Regions from separate parts of the Streptomyces sp. NPDC002870 genome, predicted to be linked through region 2. Evidence: riboswitches for the same ligand, from Rfam matches in the RefSeq annotation. Region 2 holds a riboswitch; each other region holds the start of a gene.
The links. A riboswitch is a leader RNA that binds a small molecule or an ion and turns the genes downstream of it on or off. The one in region 2 is predicted to bind cyclic di-AMP.

Region 1: linked by a shared signal. The riboswitch ahead of ACFYWY_RS20855 (M23 family metallopeptidase) and the one ahead of ACFYWY_RS06560 (M23 family metallopeptidase) in region 2 are both predicted to bind cyclic di-AMP.
Region 3: linked by a shared signal. The riboswitch ahead of ACFYWY_RS23840 (peptidoglycan DD-metalloendopeptidase family protein) and the one ahead of ACFYWY_RS06560 (M23 family metallopeptidase) in region 2 are both predicted to bind cyclic di-AMP.
Region 4: linked by a shared signal. The riboswitch ahead of ACFYWY_RS07010 (NlpC/P60 family protein) and the one ahead of ACFYWY_RS06560 (M23 family metallopeptidase) in region 2 are both predicted to bind cyclic di-AMP.

What each region holds. Positions count from the first base shown of each region.
Region 1 is NZ_JBIAPW010000016.1:19,233-24,876, reverse strand. It holds gene ACFYWY_RS20865 (M16 family metallopeptidase) at 1-400, shown strand, start outside; gene ACFYWY_RS20860 (M16 family metallopeptidase) at 397-1,785, shown strand; cyclic di-AMP (ydaO/yuaA leader) riboswitch at 2,015-2,179, shown strand; gene ACFYWY_RS20855 (M23 family metallopeptidase) at 2,192-2,962, shown strand; gene ACFYWY_RS20850 (GntR family transcriptional regulator) at 3,141-3,818, shown strand; gene ACFYWY_RS20845 (HPr family phosphocarrier protein) at 3,967-4,248, opposite strand; gene ACFYWY_RS20840 (GNAT family N-acetyltransferase) at 4,412-5,644, shown strand, end outside.
Region 2 is NZ_JBIAPW010000003.1:401,227-406,870, reverse strand. It holds gene trmB (tRNA (guanosine(46)-N7)-methyltransferase TrmB) at 1-159, shown strand, start outside; gene ACFYWY_RS06570 (PrsW family intramembrane metalloprotease) at 220-1,575, shown strand; gene ACFYWY_RS06565 (aldo/keto reductase) at 1,572-2,519, opposite strand; gene ACFYWY_RS06560 (M23 family metallopeptidase) at 2,695-3,759, opposite strand; cyclic di-AMP (ydaO/yuaA leader) riboswitch at 3,771-3,927, opposite strand; gene ACFYWY_RS06555 (PP2C family protein-serine/threonine phosphatase) at 4,190-5,353, opposite strand; tRNA gene ACFYWY_RS06550 (tRNA-Met) at 5,548-5,621, opposite strand.
Region 3 is NZ_JBIAPW010000020.1:131,089-136,732, reverse strand. It holds gene ACFYWY_RS23855 (STM4012 family radical SAM protein) at 1-406, shown strand, start outside; gene ACFYWY_RS23850 (STM4011 family radical SAM protein) at 416-1,357, shown strand; gene ACFYWY_RS23845 (SGNH/GDSL hydrolase family protein) at 1,376-2,176, opposite strand; gene ACFYWY_RS23840 (peptidoglycan DD-metalloendopeptidase family protein) at 2,336-3,292, opposite strand; cyclic di-AMP (ydaO/yuaA leader) riboswitch at 3,297-3,450, opposite strand; gene ACFYWY_RS23835 (alpha-galactosidase) at 3,945-5,644, opposite strand, start outside.
Region 4 is NZ_JBIAPW010000004.1:88,689-94,332, forward strand. It holds gene pcrA (DNA helicase PcrA) at 1-1,804, opposite strand, end outside; cyclic di-AMP (ydaO/yuaA leader) riboswitch at 2,112-2,275, shown strand; gene ACFYWY_RS07010 (NlpC/P60 family protein) at 2,278-3,468, shown strand; gene ACFYWY_RS07015 (hypothetical protein) at 3,554-3,907, opposite strand; gene ACFYWY_RS07020 (NlpC/P60 family protein) at 4,297-5,352, shown strand; gene ACFYWY_RS07025 (alpha/beta hydrolase) at 5,349-5,644, opposite strand, start outside.

The sequences.
Region 1 (5,644 bases), on a different contig from region 2:
GGATGTGAAGACGTCCGGCGGCGTGGAGGTGCCGCAGATCGAGGCCGCGGTCGACGAGGAGCTCGCGCGGTTCGCCGCGGACGGCCCCACGCCCGAGGAGATGGAGCGCGCGCAGGCTCAGTTGGAGCGCGAGTGGCTGGACCGGCTGGGTACGGTCGCGGGCCGCGCCGACGAACTGTGCAGGTACGCGGTGCTGTTCGGTGACCCGCAGCTGGCGCTGACCGCCGTGCAGCGGGTGCTGGACGTCACCGCAGAGGAGGTGCAGGCGGTCGCCAAGGCCCGGCTGCGCCCGGACAACAGGGCAGTGCTGGTCTACGAGCCCATCTCGGCCGACGACGGCGAGGGCGACGACAGCGACGACAGCGACGAGACCAACGAGCACGAGGGGACCGACCAGTGAGCGACGCTGCCGTGACCATGCAGTTCCACCCGCAGCCGGCGGCTGGAGAGGCCAGGCCCTGGGCGTTCCCCGCCCCCGAGCGAGGCACGCTGGACAACGGACTCACGGTGCTGCGCTGCCACCGTCCCGGCCAGCAGGTGGTGGCCGTCGAGATCTGCCTCGACGCACCGCTGGACACCGAGCCGGACGGCCTCGACGGCGTCGCCACGATCATGGCGCGCGCCCTGTCGGAGGGCACCGACAAGCACTCCGCGGAGGAGTTCGCGGCCGAGCTGGAGCGCTGCGGAGCGACGCTCGACTCGCATGCCGACCACCCCGGCGTCCGCGTCTCCCTGGAGGTCCCGGTCTCCCGGCTGCCCAAGGCACTCGGCCTGCTCGCCGAGGCGCTGCGCGCACCCGCCTTCGCCGACAACGAGGTGGAGCGGCTCGTACGCAACCGTCTGGACGAGATCCCGCACGAGACGGCCAATCCGGCCCGCCGGGCCGCCAAGGAGCTCTCCAAGCAGCTCTTCCCGGCCTCCCTGCGCATGTCGCGCCCCCGTCAGGGCACGGAGGAGACCGTGGCCCGGATCGACTCCGCGGCCGTGCGGGGCTTCTACGAGGCGCATGTGCGGCCCGCGACGGCCACAGCGGTGATCGTCGGCGACCTCACGGGGGTCGACGTGGACGCGGTGCTGGCCGACACCCTCGGCGCCTGGAAGGGCGACAGCGTCGCGCCCCGTCCCGTGCCGCCGATCACGGCCGACGACACGGGCCGCGTGGTCATCGTGGACCGGCCTGGCGCCGTGCAGACGCAGCTGCTGATCGGCCGCATCGGGGCGGACCGGCACGACCGCGTCTGGCCCGCGCAGGTGCTCGGCGCGTACTGCCTGGGCGGCACCCTCACCTCCCGCCTGGACCGCGTGCTGCGCGAGGAGAAGGGCTACACCTACGGCGTACGGGCCTTCGGCCAGGTACTGCGCTCCACCCCCGACGGGTCGGGCGCCGCGATGCTCGCCATCAGCGGTTCGGTGGACACCCCCAACACCGGACCGGCGCTGGAGGACCTCTGGAAGGTGCTGCGCACGCTCGCGGCCGAGGGGCTCACCGACGCCGAGCGGGATGTCGCCGTGCAGAACCTGGTGGGCGTCGCCCCGCTGAAGTTCGAGACGGCGGCGTCCGTCGCGGGCACGCTCGCCGACCAGGTCGAGCAGTCCCTCCCGGACGACTACCAGGCGCAGTTGTACGTACGGCTGGCCGAGACCGGCACCGTGGAGGCGACGGCCGCGGCCGTCAACGCCTTCCCGGTGGACCGGCTCGTGACGGTGCTCGTCGGCGACGCCTCGCAGATCGAGGAGCCGGTCAGGGCACTGGGCATCGGTGAAGTGACCGTTGTCACGGGCTGATTGACCGCACGACGATCGGCCATATTCGGCGAACAACTCAAAACAGACAATCGGAACCCCGGCCTCCATAGCGATGCCGGGGTTCTGTCTTATGCCCGGTTTGTTGGAGAGGTTGCCTGTCTGCCCTGTGGCATGCACTACAAAAGGGGCTGTCTGTTTGGTGAATGAAAGATGCCCCGCCTAGCGTCGGTCCGGCTGTCCGCCAGTAGCCCGCCGCACCCGCGGCATCGGACAGCCATCGCCGAGTCCCCGTATGGCGCGAGCCTGGGGAGCCGGGGACCCAATCAGTCCCTGGGGTGAATCGGACGCCTTCGCACCCGTGCGGAGGAGCCCGTAGGAGACCTTCCTGCTCCGAACCCGTCAGCTAACCCGGTAGGCGAGAAGGAAGGAAAGGATCAGCCACTTCATGGCGTTCACCCGTGCCACCGGGAAGCACCGTGCCCCGAGCCGCCTGACGCGCAAGAGCGCGAGCATGGCGGGCGTCGCGGCCCTTGCCACCACCGGCGTCATCGGAACCCTCGCTTCCCCGGCGCTCGCCGCCGAGCCCGGCGCCACCGCGGTCGAGGACACCGGCCTGACCCAGATCGTGGCCGCCGACTCGCTCGCCGACCAGATCGCCGACCAGGCCGCCGCCCAGAAGCGGGAGGCCGACGAGGCCGCCGCCAGGGCGAAGGCCGAGGCCGAGGCGAAGCGCAAGGCCGAGGCCCGCGCCAAGGAGGCTCGCGAAGCCAAGGAGCGCGCCGCCCGCGAGGCCGAGCGCAAGCGCCTCAACTCCTTCCGGCTCCCCGTCGCCGACGCGCACCTCACCACCGGCTACAAGGCCGGCGGCTCGCTCTGGTCCTCCGGCAGCCACTCCGGCGTCGACTTCCGTGCCCCGTCCGGCAGTTCGGTCATGGCCGTCGGCTCGGGCACCGTCGTCGAGGCCGGCTGGGCGGGCGCGTACGGCAACAACATCGTGATCAAGATGAACGACGGCTCGTACACCCAGTACGGCCACCTCTCGTCCATCGGCGTCTCGGTCGGCCAGCGGGTCACCCCGGGCCAGCAGATAGGCCTCTCCGGCTCGACCGGCAACTCCACCGGGCCGCACCTCCACTTCGAGGTCCGCACCAGCCCCGAGTACGGCTCCGACATCAACCCCGTCGCGTACCTGCGCGCCCACGGCGTCGACGTCTGACCGACACCCGAGTGAACGAAGGCCCCGGCCCCCGCCGGGGCCTTCGGCGTTCGGCCCGCTGGCCAAAAGATATCCATGAATTTCCAGGGGCCATCGGAAAATCCGGCCCACTGCAATAGAGTCACCGAACAGGCGTCAATCGGCTGCGTTTCGCGCGGATTAAAGCGGAGGTTCGGTCATGCGCATTCCCGCGCACTCGGTATGCACGGCGATCCGCGACGACATCGTCTCCGGCGTATTCGAGCGCGGCAGCCGGCTCACCGAGGAGCAGCTGGCGCGCCGCTACGGCGTCTCCCGGGTCCCCGTGCGCGAGGCCCTGCGCACACTGGAGTCCGAGGGCTTCGTCACCACCCGCCGCCACGCCGGCGCCTGCGTCGCCGAGCCCACCGAGCAGGAGGCGGCCGACCTGCTGGAGGTCCGGATGCTGCTGGAGCCGCTGGGCGCGGCCCGGGCCGCCCAGCGCCGCACGGAAGCGCACCTCAAAGTCCTGCGCGGTCTGGTCAGACTGGGGCAGGAGCGGGCCCGCCGCGGCCAGGGCGAGGATCTGCGCTCGCTGGGCGGCTGGTTCCACGAGACGCTCGCCCAGGCTTCCGGCAGCCCCGGCCTGACCGCCCTGCTCACCCAGCTGCGGCACAAGATCGCCTGGATGTACGCCATCGACCAGCCCGCCAAGCCCATCGAGTCCTGGGCCGAGCACGGCGCGATCGTGGACGCCGTGGCGCGCGGCGATGTGGAACGGGCGCGGGCGCTGACCGCCCTGCATGCCGAGCGGGCCACGGCCGCGCACCGGCTGCGCCGTCCCGAGCGGGTGAGGACTTCGCAACATGCCGTAAACACGGCAAGCGCCCGCAATTAACAGCCGCACCGTATACAAAGAGAAGATATTCGCGGGGCGGCTTTTATGCTGCCCGAATTCATGGTGCCCGGACCGCAAAAAAGCGGAGCCGCGATCTCCCGAATTCAGGACGCCGCGGCTCCGCCGTCGAGCAATTCGACTGCCAGATTCAGACGGTCTCGGGAAGCTCCTCGAGCCCCTCGGCGACCAGCTTGGCCAGACGGTCCAGGGCGGCGTCGGCGCCGTCCGCCTCGGAAGCGAGCACGATCTCCTCGCCGCCCTGAGCGCCCAGGCCGAGCACCGCGAGCATGGAGGCGGCATTGACCGGGTTGCCGTCGGCCTTGGCGATCGTCACCGGGATGCCGGAGGCCGTGGCGGCACGGACGAAGATGGAAGCGGGGCGGGCGTGAAGGCCCTCGGCCCAGCCGACATTGACGCGGCGCTCAGCCATGGTGTTGCCCTTCAAGTCTTAGCGGTTGTCTAGACCAGTCTCTCATGCGGTTGCGGCGTACTCGCACCGGCCTTCGGCCCGGGAGCGGCCGCCGGTCGGACCTCCTCAGACTGCCCGCGGCCAACAGCCGCCGCTACCGGTGGGTGAGCCGTACGCTTCTGGCATGCAGACCGAGCCGGACCACGCCTACCCCGATCACTGGGAAGCAGACGTGGTGCTTCGCGACGGCGGCACCGCGCGCATCAGGCCCATCACCACCGAGGACGCCGAGCGCCTGGTCAGCTTCTACGAACAGGTTTCGGACGAGTCGAAGTACTACCGCTTCTTCGCACCCTATCCACGGCTCTCCGCCAAGGACGTCCACCGCTTCACCCACCACGACTATGTGGACCGGGTGGGTCTCGCGGTCACGGTCGGCGGTGAGTTCATCGCGACTGTCCGCTACGACCGGATCAACGCGCAGGGCCGCCCCGCGAGTGCCCCCGCCGACGAGGCCGAGGTCGCTTTCCTCGTGCAGGACGCTCACCAGGGGCGCGGGGTCGCGTCCGCGCTGCTCGAACACATCGCGGCGGTCGCCCGCGAGCGCGGGATCCGGCGCTTCGCCGCCGAGGTGCTGCCGGCCAACAACAAGATGATCAAGGTGTTCCGGGATGCGGGCTACACCCAGAAGCGCAGCTTCGAGGACGGCTCCGTCCATCTGACCCTCGACCTGGAGCCGACCGCCGAGTCCCTCGCCGTGCAGCGCGGCCGCGAGCAGCGCGCGGAAGCCCGTTCCGTGCAGCGCCTCCTCGCCCCCGGGTCGGTCGCGGTCATCGGCACCGGCCGCGCGCCGGGCGGTGTGGGCCGCACCGTGCTGCGCAACCTCCTCGACGCCGGGTACACCGGTCGTACGTACGCCGTGAACCGCGCCTTCCCCGAGGGGCAGCGGGAGGTGGACGGCGTCCCCGCTTTCCGCTCCGTCGGCGAGGTCGGGGAGCCGGTCGACCTCGCGGTCGTCGCCGTTCCCGCCGAACGGGTGCCGGAAGCGGTCGCCGACTGCGGCGAGCACGGCGTCCAGGGTCTGGTCGTCCTCACCGCCGGATACGCCGAGAGCGGCGCAGCCGGGCGGGAGCGGCAGCGCGAACTGGTGCGGCAGGCCCGCTCGTACGGCATGCGCATCATCGGCCCGAACTCCTTCGGCATCATAAGCACGTCGGACGCCGTCCGCCTCAACGCGTCCCTCGCGCCCCACTCCCCGGCGCCCGGCCGCATCGGCCTGTTCACCCAGTCCGGCGCGATCGGCATCGCCCTGCTGTCGGGCCTGCACCGGCGCGGCGCGGGCCTGTCCTCCTTCATCTCGTCGGGCAACCGCGCGGACGTGTCCGGCAATGACTTTCTGCAGTACTGGTACGAGGAC
Region 2 (5,644 bases):
GTGCTCTCGGCGCATCCGGACTTCGAGAACACCCAGGAGGACGGCGGCTACGCCCCGCGTCCCGCCTTCCGCCCGCTCACCCGGTTCGAAGGCCAGGGCCTGGACAAGGGCCACAATGTGCACGACCTGCTGTTCCGCCGCCCGTTGAGGCCCGCGTAACCCTGAGTAGCAGCAAGGACACCGTCGCCAGTTGTCAGTGGCCCTCGTTAGGGTCGATGGGTGTACGAGTCGTCCCCGCAGGACCCCGCACCGGATCCCGCACCGCATCCGGCAGTCCCGGCGTTCGAGCAGCAGCACATCGCCGAGCTGCTCGCCGCCGTGCCGGAGCGTGCCCGCTGGCGCTACAAACCCCGCCGCGCCTCCCGGATCTGGCGCAGCAGGGCGCTACGAGCGGGGGCGCTGATCACCCTGCTGGCACTCTCCGGCCTCGTCATCCTCGCGCTCGTACGCGAACAGACCGGCACCCACGGCTTCCTGGTCGGTCTCGGCCTCGCGACCCTTCCCGTCCCGCTCCTCACCGCGGCCTTCCGCTGGCTGGACCGGGTCGAGCCGGGGCCCTGGCGGAATCTGCTGTTCGCGTTCGCCTGGGGCGCGTTCGCCGCCGCCCTCGTCGCGATCATCGCGAACTCCTTCGCGACCCGGTGGATAGCCACCGCCACCGCCGACCCGGCGAGCGCGGACACGCTCGGCGCGACGGTCATCGCCCCGATCGTCGAGGAGAGCGCGAAGGCCACGGCCATCCTGCTGATCTTCATCTTCCGCAGACAGGACTTCACCGGGCTCGTCGACGGCGTGGTCGTGGCCGGCTTCACCGCGACCGGCTTCGCCTTCACCGAGAACATCCTCTACCTGGGCAGCGCCTTCGGCGAGGACCAGGAGATAGGCACATCGGGGCTCGCCTCCGTGACCGCGGCGACCTTCTTCGTACGCGTCGTGATGTCGCCGTTCGCCCACCCGCTCTTCACCGTGCTGACCGGCATCGGCTTCGGGATCGCCGCGCTCGCCACCCGGCGACAGCGCATCCGCCGGATCTTGCTGCCGCTGCTCGGCCTCGCCCTCGCCATGGGCATGCACGCCCTGTGGAACGGCTCGTCGTCGCTCTTCGGCCCGTGGGGCTTCTACGTCGTGTACGGAGCGTTCATGGTCCCCGTCTTCGGGCTGCTGACCTGGCTGACGGTCTGGACCCGGCAGCGCGAACTGCGCACGATATCCACCGAGCTGCCCGCGTACGCCGCGGCCGGCTGGCTGACCGCCGCCGAGCCGGGCGCGCTCTCCTCGATGCGGGCGCGCACGATGGCCCGTGACGTCGCCCGGCGCGCGCACGGACCGGCCGCCGCGCACGCCGTGTCGGAGTACCAGCGGTTCGCGACGTCCCTGGCCTTTCTGCGCCACCGCGCCCACCGCGGCGCGGCGGGAGCGGACTTCGCGGAGCGCGAGCAGGAGCTGCTGCACCACCTGTGGCAGCGCAAGGACGTCGCCGCTCCCGCGCTGACGTACGCGGCACGGGCGACGGGCCGGGTGTGGACGCCGCCGCCGTACCGCGACTACGGCGGCTACAACCCGTACCGCAGCTAGATGTCCGACGCCGCGGTCAGCTCGGCCAGCTCGTCGGCCGTCAGCTCCAGCTCGGCGACCGCGGTCAGCGCGGGCAGCTGCTCGACCGTGCGGGCCGAGGCGATCGGCGCGACGACGGTCGGCTGTGCGGCCAGCCAGGCGAGTGCGACGGTCGCGATCCGCGCGCCACGGTCCCGGGCGACCTTGTCGAGCGCGGCGAGGACCGCCAGGCCCCGCCCGGTCTCCAGGTGCTTGCTCGCGCCTGCGGCCCGTGCGCTGTCCACCGCCACACCCGGCCGGTACTTGCCGGTGAGGAAGCCGGAGGCGAGCGCGGAGTAGGGGACGGCGGCGAGCCCGGCACGGGCGGCGGTGTCCCGCAGCTCGCCCTCGTACGTGTCACGGGAGACGAGGTTGTAGCGCGGCTGGAGCGCGACGTAGCGGGCAAGTCCCTCGCGCTCCGAGAAGTCCAGGGACGCCTGGAGCCGCTCGGGGCTGAGGTTGGAGGCGGCGATGGCACGGACCTTGCCGTCCCGCACCAGCTGGTCGAGAGTCGTGATGATCTCCTCGACGGGGACGCTCGGATCGTCGAAGTGCGTGTAGTACAGGTCGATGTAGTCGGTACGCAGCCGCTTCAGGGATTGCTCGGCAGCGGCCTTGAGGGTGGTGGCGGAGAGTCCCCGGTACTGGGGGTGCGCGCCGGCCTTGGTCGCGACGACGACGTCGGAACGGTTGCCGCGCGCGGCCAGCCAGTTGCCGATGACGGTCTCGGACTCGCCGCCCTCGTTGCCCGGTGCCCAGGAGGAGTAGGCGTCGGCAGTGTCGACGAAGTTGCCGCCGACGGCGGTGTACGCGTCGAGCACGGCGAAGGACTGCGCCTGGTCGGCGGTCCAGCCGAAGACATTGCCGCCGAGAGCGAGCGGGGAGACGGCGATGCCGGACGAGCCGAGGGTTCGCAGAGAAGTCATGGGTGGATCAACGACCGTGGCGGCGCGGGCTATTCCGGCTCTGCGCCCTGCGCCGGTGTGCGGTCTGCGCCGGTGTGCGCGCTGCGGTCCACGCGCTGTGCCGGTCTACGCGCTGTGCCGGCAGCCCTGGCGTCGGGGGGTGTGCGCCAGAGCTGCCGGGGACTGTGGCGCACGATCAGATGCTGAGGCCCTTGCCGCGCAGCCATGCCATCGGGTCGAGCCCCGACCCGCCCGGCGTGTGGACCTCCAGGTGCAGGTGCGGGCCCGTCACGTTGCCCGTCGCGCCGACGCGGCCGATCGTCTCGCCCGTCGTCACCTTCTGGCCGGCGCTGACCGAGATCGAGGACTGGTGGGCGTACCAGACCTCCGTGCCGTCCTCGAGCTCCAGCACCGTGCGGTAGCCGTAAGAACCGGACCAGCCCGCCGACTTGACGGTGCCGCCGTGCACCGCCTTGACCGGCGTGCCCGTGGGGGCCGCGAAGTCCAGGCCGGTGTGGTAGCCCGAGGACCACATGGAGCCGGACTCGCCGAACGTGGAGGTGATGGTGTACGAGGAGGTGGGCAGGGCGTAGCTCTTGGCGAGCTGGGCCAGCCGCTCGGCCTCTGCCTTCGCCGCCGCGGCCTTCTCGGCCGCGAGCTTCTCGGCCTCGGCCTTGGCCTCCGCCGCGGTCTGCTGCTTCGCGGCCTCCGCCGCGGCCTTCTCTGCCGCGAGCTTCTCCGCGGCCGCCTTCGCCTCGGCGTCGGCCTCCGCCTGCTGCTGCTCGGCCTGCTGGAGAATGCGGGCGCGCAGCGCCTCACCGGCGCCGGCGGCGCTGTCCGGTCCGGCCTCGGCGCCGGAGTCCGAGGCGAGGGTCATCGCCGTGAGCGGGGCCGCGTTCACGTTCCCCGCGTCGGCGTCCGACGCGTCGTCGGACATCAGGGAGCCCACGCCAGGCAGGGACTTGGCTTCAGGCAGGTTGTCCGCGATCGAGTCGGGAAGAGATATGGAGACCGGCGGCTTGTCCTGCGCGGTGGCCATGCCCCCCGCGCCTACCGCGGCGATCACGCCTACGCCGAGCACCGTGGAGCTGCGGGCGAGCCCGCCGCGCTGCTTCATGACACGGTGCCTGCCGCGCACCGGACGGACGGAGTCCTCGGTGGGGTTCCATTCCTCCCATGCCCGCTCCGCCGGTTCGTTGCCGAAGAAGTCAGTTTCCAGGGTTCCGAAGGGAGCTTCGGGGGCAGGCTTGTTGGACGCCACGGAGGCGTGCTCCTTTCCTTCCTTCTCGCCTACCGGGTTAGCTGACGGGTTCGGAGCAGGAAGGTCTCCTACGAGCGCCTCGAACCGCGGAAAGAGCGGCAAAAGGTGCCCGATTCACCCCAATTGGTGGTTCCCCGGTTCCCTTGCGGGATTCGGCGCGTGCGCACGGTGCCGTCTCTTGCGACGACTGGGACAACCGCGCTGCGTTATCGAACGTTAATAGACGCCGGGGCTGTATTCCAAGCTGTTCCGAGTGATCATTAGCGACTTTGACGGGGACTTACCAGGACACAAGCGGCCGGAATCGGGCGACTTGATCGACACCCGGACCGGAACTTTCGTCTGACAGTGCATCAGATGTTATCGGTGGGGTGCGCCTCGACTACGCACGGTGCCGGTCCTGCGGCGGCCCATGGCCGCGCGATGGCCTTCAGTCGCTTCGGTGATCAGAGCCTCCAAGGGCTTTGATCACCGGCACGATCCTGCGGCGGTCCGGCTGCGCCTCGGTGGGGCGGCTGACCGCCAGCAGCGCCATGTCGTCCGTGGTCCCGCCGCCCGTATGCCGTCGTACATCGTCGACGAGCGCGTCCAGCAGCTCCTCCGGCCCGGGAAAGAGCCGGCCCGCGAGCCGCCGGCCGGGGTCGTAGAAGACGCCGCCCTTGTCGCGCGCCTCGGAGAGACCGTCCGTGTAGAGGAGCAGCGTCGCCCCGGGAGGCAGCGGATGCGCCTCCGAGCTGTCCGGCCACGCCCCCAGCTCGCCCATTCCCAGCGGCAGCGCGGCCTGGGTCGGCTCCAGGATGTCCAGGTCCCCGTCGGCGTACAGCACCAGCGGCTCCGGGTGGCCCCGGTTCACCACCCGCACCACGCCCTCGCCGGGCGGGATCTCGGCGAGCACGGCGGTGGTGAACCCCTCGACGGCATCCAGTTCGTCCCGCCGTGTGCCCTCGCGAGCCAGCGCCCGCTCGAGACGCGCGGCGACCCCTTCGAGGGAACTCTCCTGCTCGGCGACCTCCCGGAACGCCCCGAGGACCACTGCCACCGTCTCGACCGCCCCCACCCCCTTGCCCCGTACGTCCCCGACCACCAGCCGCACCCCGAAGGGCGTGTCCTGTACGGCGAAGAGGTCGCCGCCGATGAAGGCGTCCGCCTGCGCCGCCTCGTACCGCGCGGCGATCTGCAGCCCGCCGATCCGGGCGGCGGGGGCGGGCAGCACGGCGCGCTGCGCGGCCTCGGCGATCACCCGGGCGGAGGCGAGGCGCTCACGACCGAGCCGTACGAGGCGATTGATGAGCAGCGCGAGCCCGGCGACCGTGAGCACGGTGAACAGCTCGGTGAACGAGGTGACCTCGGACACGGTCTCGTTGTAGTAGCGAAGACCGAGCACGGACAGGGTCGCCGCGATGCCGGTCAGCAGTGTGGCGATCCAGGAGGAGAAGGGCGCGGCGATCAGCGGGGCGGCCGCGAAGAACGGCACGGCCGTGAATCTGGGCGGGGTGAAGTAGTCGAAGACAAGACCGCCGACGATCATCAGCGTGGGGAGCACACGGACGACGCGAGGAGCGCTGTAGCCGCCGTCCTGCTGTCGGTGCACCACCTGACATCTCCTGCCCGTCCGCCTGGCTGCGGACGGTACCGCGCCCTTCCCAGGCTGGCTGTAGCCGCGCCGGGGGGCGACTCACCATCGGCCAACCGGACGACGCGGGCGTGAGCGAGGGAGACGTGGGAGACAAGTGAGGAGATACGACAGTGGCCCGGCACTCTTGTCGAGTGCCGGGCCACTGCCTTCAGTAGCGGGGACAGGATTTGAACCTGCGACCTCTGGGTTATGAGCCCAGCGAGCTACCGAGCTGCTCCACCCCGCGTCGGTAAACACAACCTTACGCCA
Region 3 (5,644 bases), on a different contig from region 2:
CGCCCGCTCCTACACCTCGACCCTGCACTACTCCTTCGACTACGCCGTCGACATGCGCGAGATACGCGGCATCATCGACACCTACACGGCGACCGAGGACTTCAGCCGCGCCGAAGTGGGGCGCGAGGTCGACGAGGACGAGGCGCGCCGCCGCCACCTCCTTCAGTCGCTCCTCCAGGCCGAGGGCATGGAAGTGGCCGGATACCGTGAGCGGTTCGGCCGCCGGCCCGTCGAGGACTTCCCGTTCGAGCTCGACCGGTTCGCCGCCCTCGGCTGGCTCGACGAGAGCGCCGCGCCCGACCGGCTGAGACTGACCGCCGAGGGTCTGGCCCACTCGGACGCCGTGGGCCCCGAGCTCTTCTCCCCCGCCGTACGCGCCGACATGGCCGCGTACGAACTCAAGTGAGGCGAAGCTGTGGACCTGACGATCCTCTACCGGGGCTCGCTCGCCTCCTGCGACTACGACTGCCCGTACTGCCCCTTCGCCAAGCGGCGCGACAGCTCCGAGCAGCTGCGTGCCGACCGCTCCGCGCTCGAACGCTTCGCCGCCTGGGCGTCCGAGCAGACGGACGACCAGCTGTCGATTCTGTTCACTCCGTGGGGCGAGGGTCTGGTCCGCTCCTGGTACCGCCGCACAATCACGGAGCTCTCCCGGCTGCCGCACATCCGCCGGGTCGCGATCCAGACGAACCTCAGCTGCCGCACCGGCTGGGTCGCGGACGCCGATCTCGACACCCTCGCGCTCTGGTGCACGTACCACCCGGGCCAGACTCCGTACGACCGCTTCCTCGGCAAGTGCCGTGACCTGTCTGTGCGCGGGGTCCGGTTCAGCGTCGGCGTCGTCGGCTTCCCCGAGCACCTGGCCCAGGCCCGCCGTCTGCGCGCCGATCTGCCCTCGCCTGTCTATCTTTGGGTGAACGCGGCCGAGGGACGCAGCTACACCGACGCCGAGGCCGCTCAGTGGACGGACCTCGACCCGTTCTTCCCGTACAGCCGCGATCCGCACCGCTCGGCAGGACTCCCGTGCCGGACGGGCGAGTCGGTGATCTCGGTGGACGGCGACGGAACGGTGCGGCGCTGCCACTTCGTCCCGGACGAGCTCGGCAATCTCTACGACGGCTCCTACCGGCGGGCGCTGCGCCCGCGCGGCTGTCCGGCAGCCGTCTGCGACTGCCATATCGGCTATGTCCATCTGGAGGCGCTGCCGCTGTACGACGTGTTCGCGGGCGGTGTCCTGGAGCGGATCCCGGCCGTGCCCGCCGTGCCCGCCTTTCCTCAGCCGTCGTACGGAGCGGGAAAGCCGATCCCAGTCAGCTTGGGTGCGCCCTTGAAGACTCGGAGGCCGGAAGGGCCGTAGCACCCCGACCCGCCGACGTCACAGGGGCAGCAGGTCCGGGCGCTTGGCCTCGACATGGTCGCCGGAGCTCTCGCCGCGCAGCCGTCGGCCGATCCACGGCACCAGGTGTTCGCGGGCCCAGTGGACGTCGTCGCGGCGCACTTCGAGCGGGCCGCGCGGCGGCTGGGGCGGCCACGGCTGGTCGGGGTCGGCGGGCACATCGAGTCCGAGCACCTGGGCGGCGCGCAGCGCGACCCGGGTGTGTCCCTCCGGCGACAGATGCAGCCGGTCGGTGTCCCAAGCCCGCCTGTCCTGGACGGACTTGAGCGACCAGAGGTCGAGGACGGGGCAGTCGTAGCGGTCGGCGATGGCCCGTACATGCGCGGTGTACGTGGCGATCTTGCCGCGCAGATGACGAAGCACCGGCACCCCGCGCGTGTCGAATCCGGTGGTCACCATGACCGTGCCGACCACGCTCGCGAGGTCGGCGACGGCGCGCTCGAAGCGCTCGGCCACGTCGTCGGGGTCGGTGCCCGGCCGGATGATGTCGTTGCCGCCGGCGCAGAACGTCACCAGGTCCGGGGCGAGTACCTTCGCCCTCGGCACCTGCTCCTCGACGATCTGGTCGAGGAGACGCCCGCGTACGGCGAGGTTGGCGTACCTGAAGGTGTGTTCCGGCGTCCGGTCGTCGAGCAGGACCGCGAAACGGTCCGCCCAGCCGACGTACATCCCGTTCGGGCCGGGGTCTCCGACGCCCTCGGTGAAGCTGTCACCGATCGCCGCGTACGACCCGAAAGCGCCCTTGTTCCCTACGTTCCCTGTTCTCGAATCGTCTGCCACGAGACCATATCTTTCCCTTACGGATGTGACCTACGCGACCGTAAGGAGGGGTTGACGAGGGGTGATGTATGCCACCGGTCAAGTTTCGTCCAACCCGGAATACGCCGACTCCCCCGCGCCGCCGGACGGGGGGAGTCGAGAGCGGTGTGCGCCTGCGCCTCAGATGGAGACGCCGAACTGGCGCAGGTACGCCAGCGGGTCGATGTCCGAGCCGTAGCTCGGGCCGGTGCGGATCTCGAAGTGCAGGTGCGGGCCGCTGGAGTTGCCGGTGGAGCCGGAAAGGCCGATCTGCTGGCCGCCGCTCACGCTCTGGCCGGCGGAGACGGCGAGCGAGGAGAGGTGGGCGTACTGCGAGTAGTTGCCGTCGCTGTGCTGGATGACGACCTCGTTGCCGTACGCGCCGCTCCAGCCGGCGGAGACGACGGTGCCCGGACCGACGGCCTTGACGGTGGTGCCGGAGGAGGCCGCGAAGTCGACACCGGTGTGGTAACCGCTGGACCACATGGCGCCGGTCATGCGGTAGGGGGTGGTGACGCTCGCGCCGTCGACGGGGGCGGTGAAGCCTGAGCCGCTGGTCTGCGAGGCGCTCGTGGTGTCGCCGGAGGCGGACTGCGCGGCGGAGTCCGAGCCGGAGGGGGCGCTGGCCTTCGACGCGGTCTTCGACGGGACCTTGGACTCGGCCTTGGACTCGGACCGGTCCTGGCTCTCGTGGCGCGGCTGCGCCTTCTCCGGAGCCTTCGCCTTCGACTTGGCGCCGATGGTCAGCTTGAGGCCCGGGTGGATCAGCGACGGGTTCTCGCCGACCTGCTCACGGTTGTCCTCGTACAGCTTCTTCCAGCCGCCGCGTACATCGTGCTCCTTGGCGATCTTGGCCAGATAGTCACCGGAGACGACGGAGTACGTGGTCGGGACGGTGGCCGGCTTGGCCACCGCAGGGGCCGCGGCGGCGGTCACTGCCGTAGCGGGCGCCACGGCGGGGGCGGTCTTGCCCGCCGCGTGGGCGCCGGTGGCGCCCATCAGCGGAAGCGCGATGGCGACGCCACCCGTGCCGGCGGCGACGAAGCCGCGCGCGATCGGGCTGGTCTTGGGACGGCGGTGCTTACCCTTTGCGGGCATGGCGCATTCCTCTCCGGCGCCTACGAGGTGAGCTGTCGGGTTCGGGCTGGAGATGCCCGGCCGCGCAATGCGCGACTAAACCCCGAGCCGTCCGGAACTCCGGAATCGGCGTACTACCTGGGTCCCCCGCTCCTGCCACACGTGGGTGGATTTTCGAATTCCGGTCGGCGGCAGGATTAGGCGGTCCGTCCGGATTGACGGGAACGTAAGCGAGACGGACGGGCGGGTACAAGCCATCACTTTCCTGGGCCAATGATCCATGCGATATCGCCGGAGAATTCCCGTTACCCTCCGTAAAATGTGGATCTCAACCGGGTCTCAACTTTCCTTCCCGCAACGGAATTCAGCCTCCGCCGGACCACCACACACCGTCACGAATATGATCCTGCTCACGGGCCGCGTCTCATCTCACCCGTAGATGGGGCACGTCATGCCGAACAGGTCAATTCGGACAGAAGCGTCATTTAATGACTATTTACCGATCATTCCCACTTACCCCCTAATTCCTGTCATCGCCACAGGAATTCCACCGGCTCCCGCCGCCTTAATTCGGAAACCGCCTCCCGCTATCGACCGCAAATACGGACAAAGTGCCGTCGCCGACGACCACCGGCAGAGTTCGCGTCGGCGGCCGAGTCGGAGTCGGATTTGGCTAGCGGCGGCGCAGCCGGATCACTGTGGCGTCCATGTCGCCCTTGAGCCCGGTATGCAGTCCGTGGTGCAGGAGTACGGCCCCCCGGTGTACGGCGCCGGTGTCCAGGCACTCGTAGGCGGCTGCCGGATCGAGGCCGCGCAGCCTGAGCCCGGGCGGCCGCTCGCCGTAGTGCTGCGCCTGCAGCCAGGCGAGGACGACGCTCTCGTCGCCGCGCACGTACTGCACGGCACTGAGCCCGCCCTCGGGCACCCGCAGCCGGTGCAGCTCGCCGTGCTGCACCAGCGGCCTGATCTTCTTGTAGAGGTCCACCCAGCCGCGTGCCTCGGCGAGCTCCTCATCGGTCCACTCGGTGAGGTCGCCGCCGACGCCGAGAACACCGGCCATCGCGCTGACGAAGCGGAAACGGAGCGTGCTGAACCGGCCGTTGAGCTGGACATTGGGACTGTCGGTGACCCAGGCCGCCATGACCCGCGCCGGGTGCAGCTGGGTGAAGCCCTGCTGGATGGCGAGCCGGTCCAGCGGATCGGTGTTGTCGGAGGTCCACACCTGGTCGGTACGGGAGAGGATGCCGAGGTCGATCCGGCCGCCGCCGCCCGAGCAGGACTCGAAGGCGACGGACGGATGCGCGGCCCGCAACCGGTCGAGGAGTGCGTACAGCGCGTGCACATGCTCGACCCACAGTTTCTGCGGGTACTCCTCCCCGGGCCAGCCGGCGTCCGTGAAGCAGCGATTGAAATCCCATTTCACATAGTCGATGGGCGCGCTGCTGAGCAGCGTGTCCAACTGCTCCCAGAGATAGGCCTGTACGTCCTCGCGCGCGAGGTTCAGCACGAGCTGGTTGCGGAATTCGGTCCTGGCGCGGCCCGGGTGGTGCTGTACCCAGTCGGGGTGCGCGCGGTAGAGGTCGCTGTCGGCATTGACCATCTCCGGCTCGACCCAGATGCCGAACTGCATCCCCAGCGCGTGCACTTCGTCGGCGAGCGGCCCGAGTCCCTGCGGGAAGCGCTCGGCGTTGGGCGTCCAGTCGCCGAGCCCGGCCCGGTCGCTGGTGCGCTGGCCGAACCACGCGTCGTCCACCACGAACAGCTCGATGCCCATGGCCGCCGCCCGCTGCGCGAGCGCCCGCTGCTGCTTCTCTGAGATGTCGAAACCGGTGGCTTCCCAGGAGTTGTAGAGGACGGGCCGCTCGGTCGCCGCGTCGGGGATCACATGCGCCAGCTGCCAGGCGTGCCAGGCCCGGCTGGCCCCGCCGAATCCGCCGTCGGTCCACAGCCCGGCGAAGACGGGTGAGGTGTACGACTGGCCGGGCGCGAGTCGCAGCAGTCCCGATTCGTCGTAGCCCGCGCCGCCGGTGATCTGTACGAGTCCGTCGGGCAGCTGCTGCACGGAGATCCGCCAGGACCCGGACCAGCCGAGGGCGCAGGCGTAGACCTCACCGCGCTCCTCCGTGGCCCCCTCCGCATCCAGCGCGACCCACGGCAGGTGCTGGTGTCCGGTGTGGCCGCGACGGCTGCCGATCACCTTCTCGCCGTAGGTCAGCTCCGACCGTACGAGCAGCGACTCGGCCGCCCAGCGGCCGTGCAGCTGGCTGAGCCGCCAGCCCTCGCGCGGGGGCAGCGTCCAGGCGGCGGCGTCGGCCCTCAGCAGCTCAAGATCGGGGCCGTCCCCCTCGTGGGCGACTTCGCGGGCGACGGTGA
Region 4 (5,644 bases), on a different contig from region 2:
CGGCGAGCGTGCCCGCGCCTTCCTCCTCGGCGCGGTCCTGCTCGAATTCCAGGGCCACGGCGGCCAGTTCCTGCAGGTTCTCGATGCGCGTCTCGTCCTGCGGATCGGTCGACGCCTGCAATTCGGCGAGGTAGCCGGTCCGCTCCAGGACGGCCTCGAGCACGGTGGCCGGTCCGGCGCCCGACTCGACGACCGTACGCAGCTCCTCCATCAGCACGTTGAACCGTTTGACGGCGTTGGCGGAGCGGGCCGCCATGCCGTACGCCTCGTCGACGCGGCGCAGCGCCTGCGGGAAGGTGATCTTCTCGCGCAGCGCGAGGGCGTCGATCATCGCCTCGGCGCGGTCGCCGATACCGCGCTTGGGGACATTGAGGATGCGGCGCAGCGGGACATTGTCCTCGGGGTTGGCGAGAACCCGCAGATACGCGAGGACGTCCCGGACCTCCTTGCGCTCGTAGAAGCGCACTCCTCCGACGACCTTGTACGGCAGTCCGACCCGGATGAAGATCTCTTCGAAGACACGGGACTGGGCGTTCGTACGGTAGAAGACGGCGACATCGCCCGCCTTCGCGTCGCCTGCGTCCGTCAGCCGGTCGATCTCGTCGGCGACGAACTGCGCCTCGTCGTGCTCGGTGTCGGCGACATAGCCGGTGATCTGCGCGCCGGCGCCGGCGTTGGTCCACAGGTTCTTCGGGCGGCGGCTTTCGTTGCGCTCGATGACGGCGTTGGCGGCGGAGAGGATCGTCTGCGTGGAGCGGTAGTTCTGCTCCAGCAGGATCGTCGTCGCGTCCGGGTAGTCCTCCTCGAACTGGAGGATGTTGCGGATGGTCGCGCCCCGGAAGGCGTAGATCGACTGGTCGGCGTCGCCGACGACGCAGAGCTCGGCCGGGTCGTCGTCCGGGCCCGAGGGACCCACCAGCTCGCGTACGAGTGTGTACTGAGCGTGGTTGGTGTCCTGGTACTCGTCCACCAGGACATGGCGGAAGCGGCGCCGGTAGTGCTCGGCCACGTCCGGGAACGCCTGGAGCAGATGCACCGTCGTCATGATGATGTCGTCGAAGTCCAGGGCATTGGCCTCGCGCAGCCTCGCCTGGTACATCCGGTACGCCTCGGCGAGCGTCTTCTCGAAGCCGTCGACAGCCTGGTCGGCGAAGGTCTCCTCGTCGATCAGCTCGTTCTTCAGGTTCGAGATCTTCGCGCTGAAGGACTTCGGCGGGAACTTCTTGGGGTCGAGTTCCAGATCACGGCAGACCAGGGCCATGAGGCGCTTGGAGTCGGCGGCGTCGTAGATCGAGAACGACGAGGTGAAGCCGAGCCTCTTCGACTCACGGCGCAGGATCCGGACGCAGGCGCTGTGGAAGGTCATGACCCACATGGCGTTGGCGCGCGGGCCGACCAGCTGCTCGACGCGCTCCTTCATCTCGCCGGCGGCCTTGTTCGTGAAGGTGATCGCCAGTATCTGGCCGGGGTGGACGCTGCGGGTGCCCAGCAGATGCGCGATCCGGTGGGTCAGCACCCGGGTCTTGCCGGACCCGGCCCCGGCGACGATGAGCAGCGGCGAGCCGGTGTGCACGACGGCGGCACGCTGCTGCTCGTTCAGCCCCTCGAGCAGAGCGGCGGGGTCCACGACGGTGCGCGGGGCGCCGTCGCGGTGGTAAGGGTCCCGGGCCGGGGGGACGTCGTAAGCGCCCTGGAAGAGATCGTGAGGGATCTCCTCCGGGGCCGAGTCCTCGGGTGGCGGCGGGTGGTGCTCCGCGCTGGGCTGGAGGTCCGCCAGGAAGCTGTCGTCAAAGAGGCTGCTCATCGCTCTACGAGTCTAGGCCGCCGCACTGACAGCTCGCCGCCGCATTGGGATACGGCGGCGATGCGGCGGCGATACAGCGGGCATACAGCGGCCATACGGCGGCGCGATCCCGCCGGGCACGACGCCCGCGACCCTCCGTGATCGGGCCGCGTCGCCGGGTCATCATGCGGAAGGTATCGGTCCGACGATCACCAAGGTCACGAAAATGTATCGGACATATCGAACATCAACCTTCACAGCAGCCACACCAGTTGGCTAGCGTGCTCCCCCAGGTGGCCCGTATCCCCCTGGCGATCCACGCCACATCGGGCAGCCTGCGCCGAATTCGGGCTTTCCGCAAGGAAGTTCGGAACCGGGGACCCACCATGCACAACCGGGGTGAATCGGACCGTGCCCCATCCGGTCCGTAGGGCGATCTTCCGTTCCGCCCGAACCCGACAGCTAACCCGGTAGGCGGTCCACGGAAGAAGGAGATGCCGGCCTTGGCGTCGCATCGCAAAACGCGAACCGTTAAGACCTCCCCCGCCGTCGGGTTCACGACGGCAGCCCTCGCCTCCGTCACCCTGTTGTCGACGCAGAGCGCCAACGCCGCACCCGCCGAGCCGAAGCCCTCGGTCGAAGACGTCCAGAAAAAGGTCGACGACCTTTACCGGCAGGCCGGCACGGCGACCCAGAAGTACAACAAGGCCAAGGAAGCCACCGAGGAGAAGCGCCGCGAGGTCGACGAACTGCTCGACGACGCCGCCAAGCGCACGGACAAACTCAACGAGTCCCGCCGGGAGCTCGGCACCTACGCGGCCGCGCAGTACCGCACGGGCGCGGTCACCCCGACCGCCGCGCTGATCTTCGCGGACAGCCCGCAGGCGTACTTCGACCAGACGCAGCTGATGGACCGGATGACCGACCGTCAGCGCAGCGCCATCACGGACTACGAGACCCAGCGGGCCGCGGCCGCCGAGCAGCGAGCGGAGGCGACGAAGAGCCTCGAGTCGCTCACCCGCTCCCAGCAGGCTCTGCGCACCAGCAAGAAGGACGTCCAGGCGAAGCTCGCAGAGGCGCGCACGCTGCTGTCGAAGCTGACGGCCGAGGAGAAGGCGCGGCTCGCGGCGATCGAGCGCCAGAAGGAGGAAGAGGCCCGCCGCAGGGCCGAGGCCAAGGCCCAGGAAGAGGCAGAGGCCCGTGCTGCGGCGGAGGCCGAGCGCCGGCGCCAGGAGCAGGAGCAGAACCAGGGCGGCAGCACAGGCACAGGCACCGGGTCGGACACCGGCACCGGCACCGGCACCGGCACTGGCTCCACGGGTGGCGCCACGTACGCGGCCAAGGCCGAGAAGGTCCTGTCCTTCGCCCGCTCCCAGATCGGCAAGCCGTACGTCTGGGGAGCGTCGGGCCCGAGTTCGTACGACTGCTCGGGACTGACCCAGGCCGCCTGGAAGGCGGCGGGCGTGGACCTGCCGCGCACCACCTGGGACCAGGTGAAGGTGGGCGAGCGGGTCGAGACGAAGGATCTGCTCCCGGGTGACCTGGTCTTCTTCTACGACGACATCAGCCACGTCGGCATCTACATCGGCGACGGCAACATGATCCACGCGCCCAAGCCGGGTACGAACGTGCGCGAGGAGTCGATCTACTACATGCCGATCTACGGCAGCGTGCGCCCGGCCTGAGACCGGCTCACCGCACGAACGCCCGGGGCCGACAGCGGCGCCCGGGCGTTCTCATGGCCGGCTCACGCCCGGCTCACGGCCCCGCTCACGTCCAAAGCGTCGCGATGAAGATGTTCGCGACCGTCAGCCCGCCCACCGCGCCGAACAGCGCCTTCTCCGCCTTCTCTTCGTCCCGCTTGACGTACACCAGGCCCAGGATCACGACCAGCACCGCCAGCTTGATGCCGACCTTCAGGTTGTTCACCGGCTGATCGTCCGCCTGATTCAGGCCCACCAGCGCGACGCCCGTGATCAACATGGTCAGCGCGCCGTGCAGCATCGCCGGGGTGAAGCGGGCCGTCCCCGCGCCCATCGCCTTCATCTGAGTGAGGAAGCCGCCGAGCAGCGACGCGATGCCGATGATGTGCAGGGCGACGAAGACATTTATGAGTACGTCCATGTCGCGGAGCCTAGCCCTCCCCATACCACCGATCTCCAGGCAGGTATGCCTCATTCGCCGCATCGGTCACAGCGCCACGGGGATCCGGGCCGGCACCATCAGTTCCGCTCTCAGAAAGCGGTCTCACATGTCCAGCTTCGGGCAGTACCGGTCCACGCCTCATTCCCACGACTCCCAGGTTTAGCGTCCTTGCTCAGGTGACCGACTCCCCACCGCCGCCGAGCTCCTGGGCGGCAGTCGGCCACCCCCGCCGAGAACTCCGGCGGCGGGCCGCTCCCCTGTGCGGACCGCCGTCGGACTCGGCTCGGACTCCGCGTCTGGCTCGGCTCGGACTCGGAGCCGGACTCGGACTCGGACCACAGGGAAGACGGAAGGACGTGGACGCCCTCGTGGCAGCGCACCGGAAACCCAAGCAGCATCCGCTCAGCGGGCCCGCCGCACGGACCGCCGCCACCCTCGCGCTCGCCGGCGCAGCGACCGCCACCGCATTCGACGGGACCGGGCACGCCGAGCCCCGTCTCACTCCCGCGCAGATCAAGGCCAAGGTCGACAAGCTCTACCAGGAGGCGGAGGCCGCCACCGAGAAGTACAACGGGGCCAAGGAACAGACCGCGAAGTCCCGGGCGTCGCTGGACCGGCTGCGCGAGGAGGCCGCCCGCAGGACTGAGCGGCTCAACGCCTCACGCAACGCCCTCGGTTCGATCGCCACCGCCCAGTACCGCGCCAGCGGCATCGACCCGGGGTTGCAGCTCGCCCTCACCTCCGATCCCGACGAGTATCTGGAGCGGGCCGCGCTCGCCGAGCGGGTCGGCACACGGCAGGCGGACGCCATCGGCGGTGTGCACCAACAACTCGTGGAGATCGCCCGGTTGAGAGCCGAGGCGGGCGAGCGCATGGACGTTCTCAAGGCCCGGCAGACCGAGCTCGCCCAGCACAAGGCCACCGTCCAGGACAAGCTCGCGGCCGCCGAACGCCTCCTCGCCGAGCTCACCGCCGTACAGCGCGCCTCGTACGAGAGCTCGAACAGCGCGGAAAGCCCCGCGGACACGCGTGCCGACCGGTCAGCCGTCCCGCGCGGCTCCCTCGATGCCCCCAACCCCCGTGCCGCCCAGGCCGTCGCGTACGCCTACGGAGCGCTCGGCAAGCCGTACGTCTGGGGCGCGACCGGGCCCGCCTCCTTCGACTGCTCCGGGCTCACCCAGGCCGCCTGGGGCTCCGCCGGGATCGCGCTGCCACGCACCACGTACACGCAGATCAACGCGGGCCGACGGGTCTCCCGTTCCCAACTCGCCCCCGGCGACCTGGTGTTCTTCTACTCCGGTATCAGCCACGTCGGCCTGTACATCGGCGGCGGCCAGATGATCCACGCCCCGCGCCCCGGCGCCCCGGTCCGCGTCGCGCCGATCGACGAGATGCCCTTCGCGGGCGCGACCCGCCCCGCCTAGGCCGGCGGGGTGAGACCCGGCCGCAGTTGCTGCGTCAGCCACTCGAACGCGTAGGGCAGCTGCCTGCTCCACACCGGAGTGACATGCCCGCCCTTCGTCGCCCGTACATCCACCTTCGTCGGTGGCTTGGCCGCCCGCTTCAGCGCAAGTCCCGGCTCGTACCCGTCCGCGCCCTCACCCGTCGCCAGCAGCGAGACCCGCGGCGGGGTCTTGGCCGACTTCAGGATGTGCAGGACGTTGTTCTCCGTGCGCAGTCTCGGGTCCGCGGCAGTCAGCGAGTGGGACTCGGCGG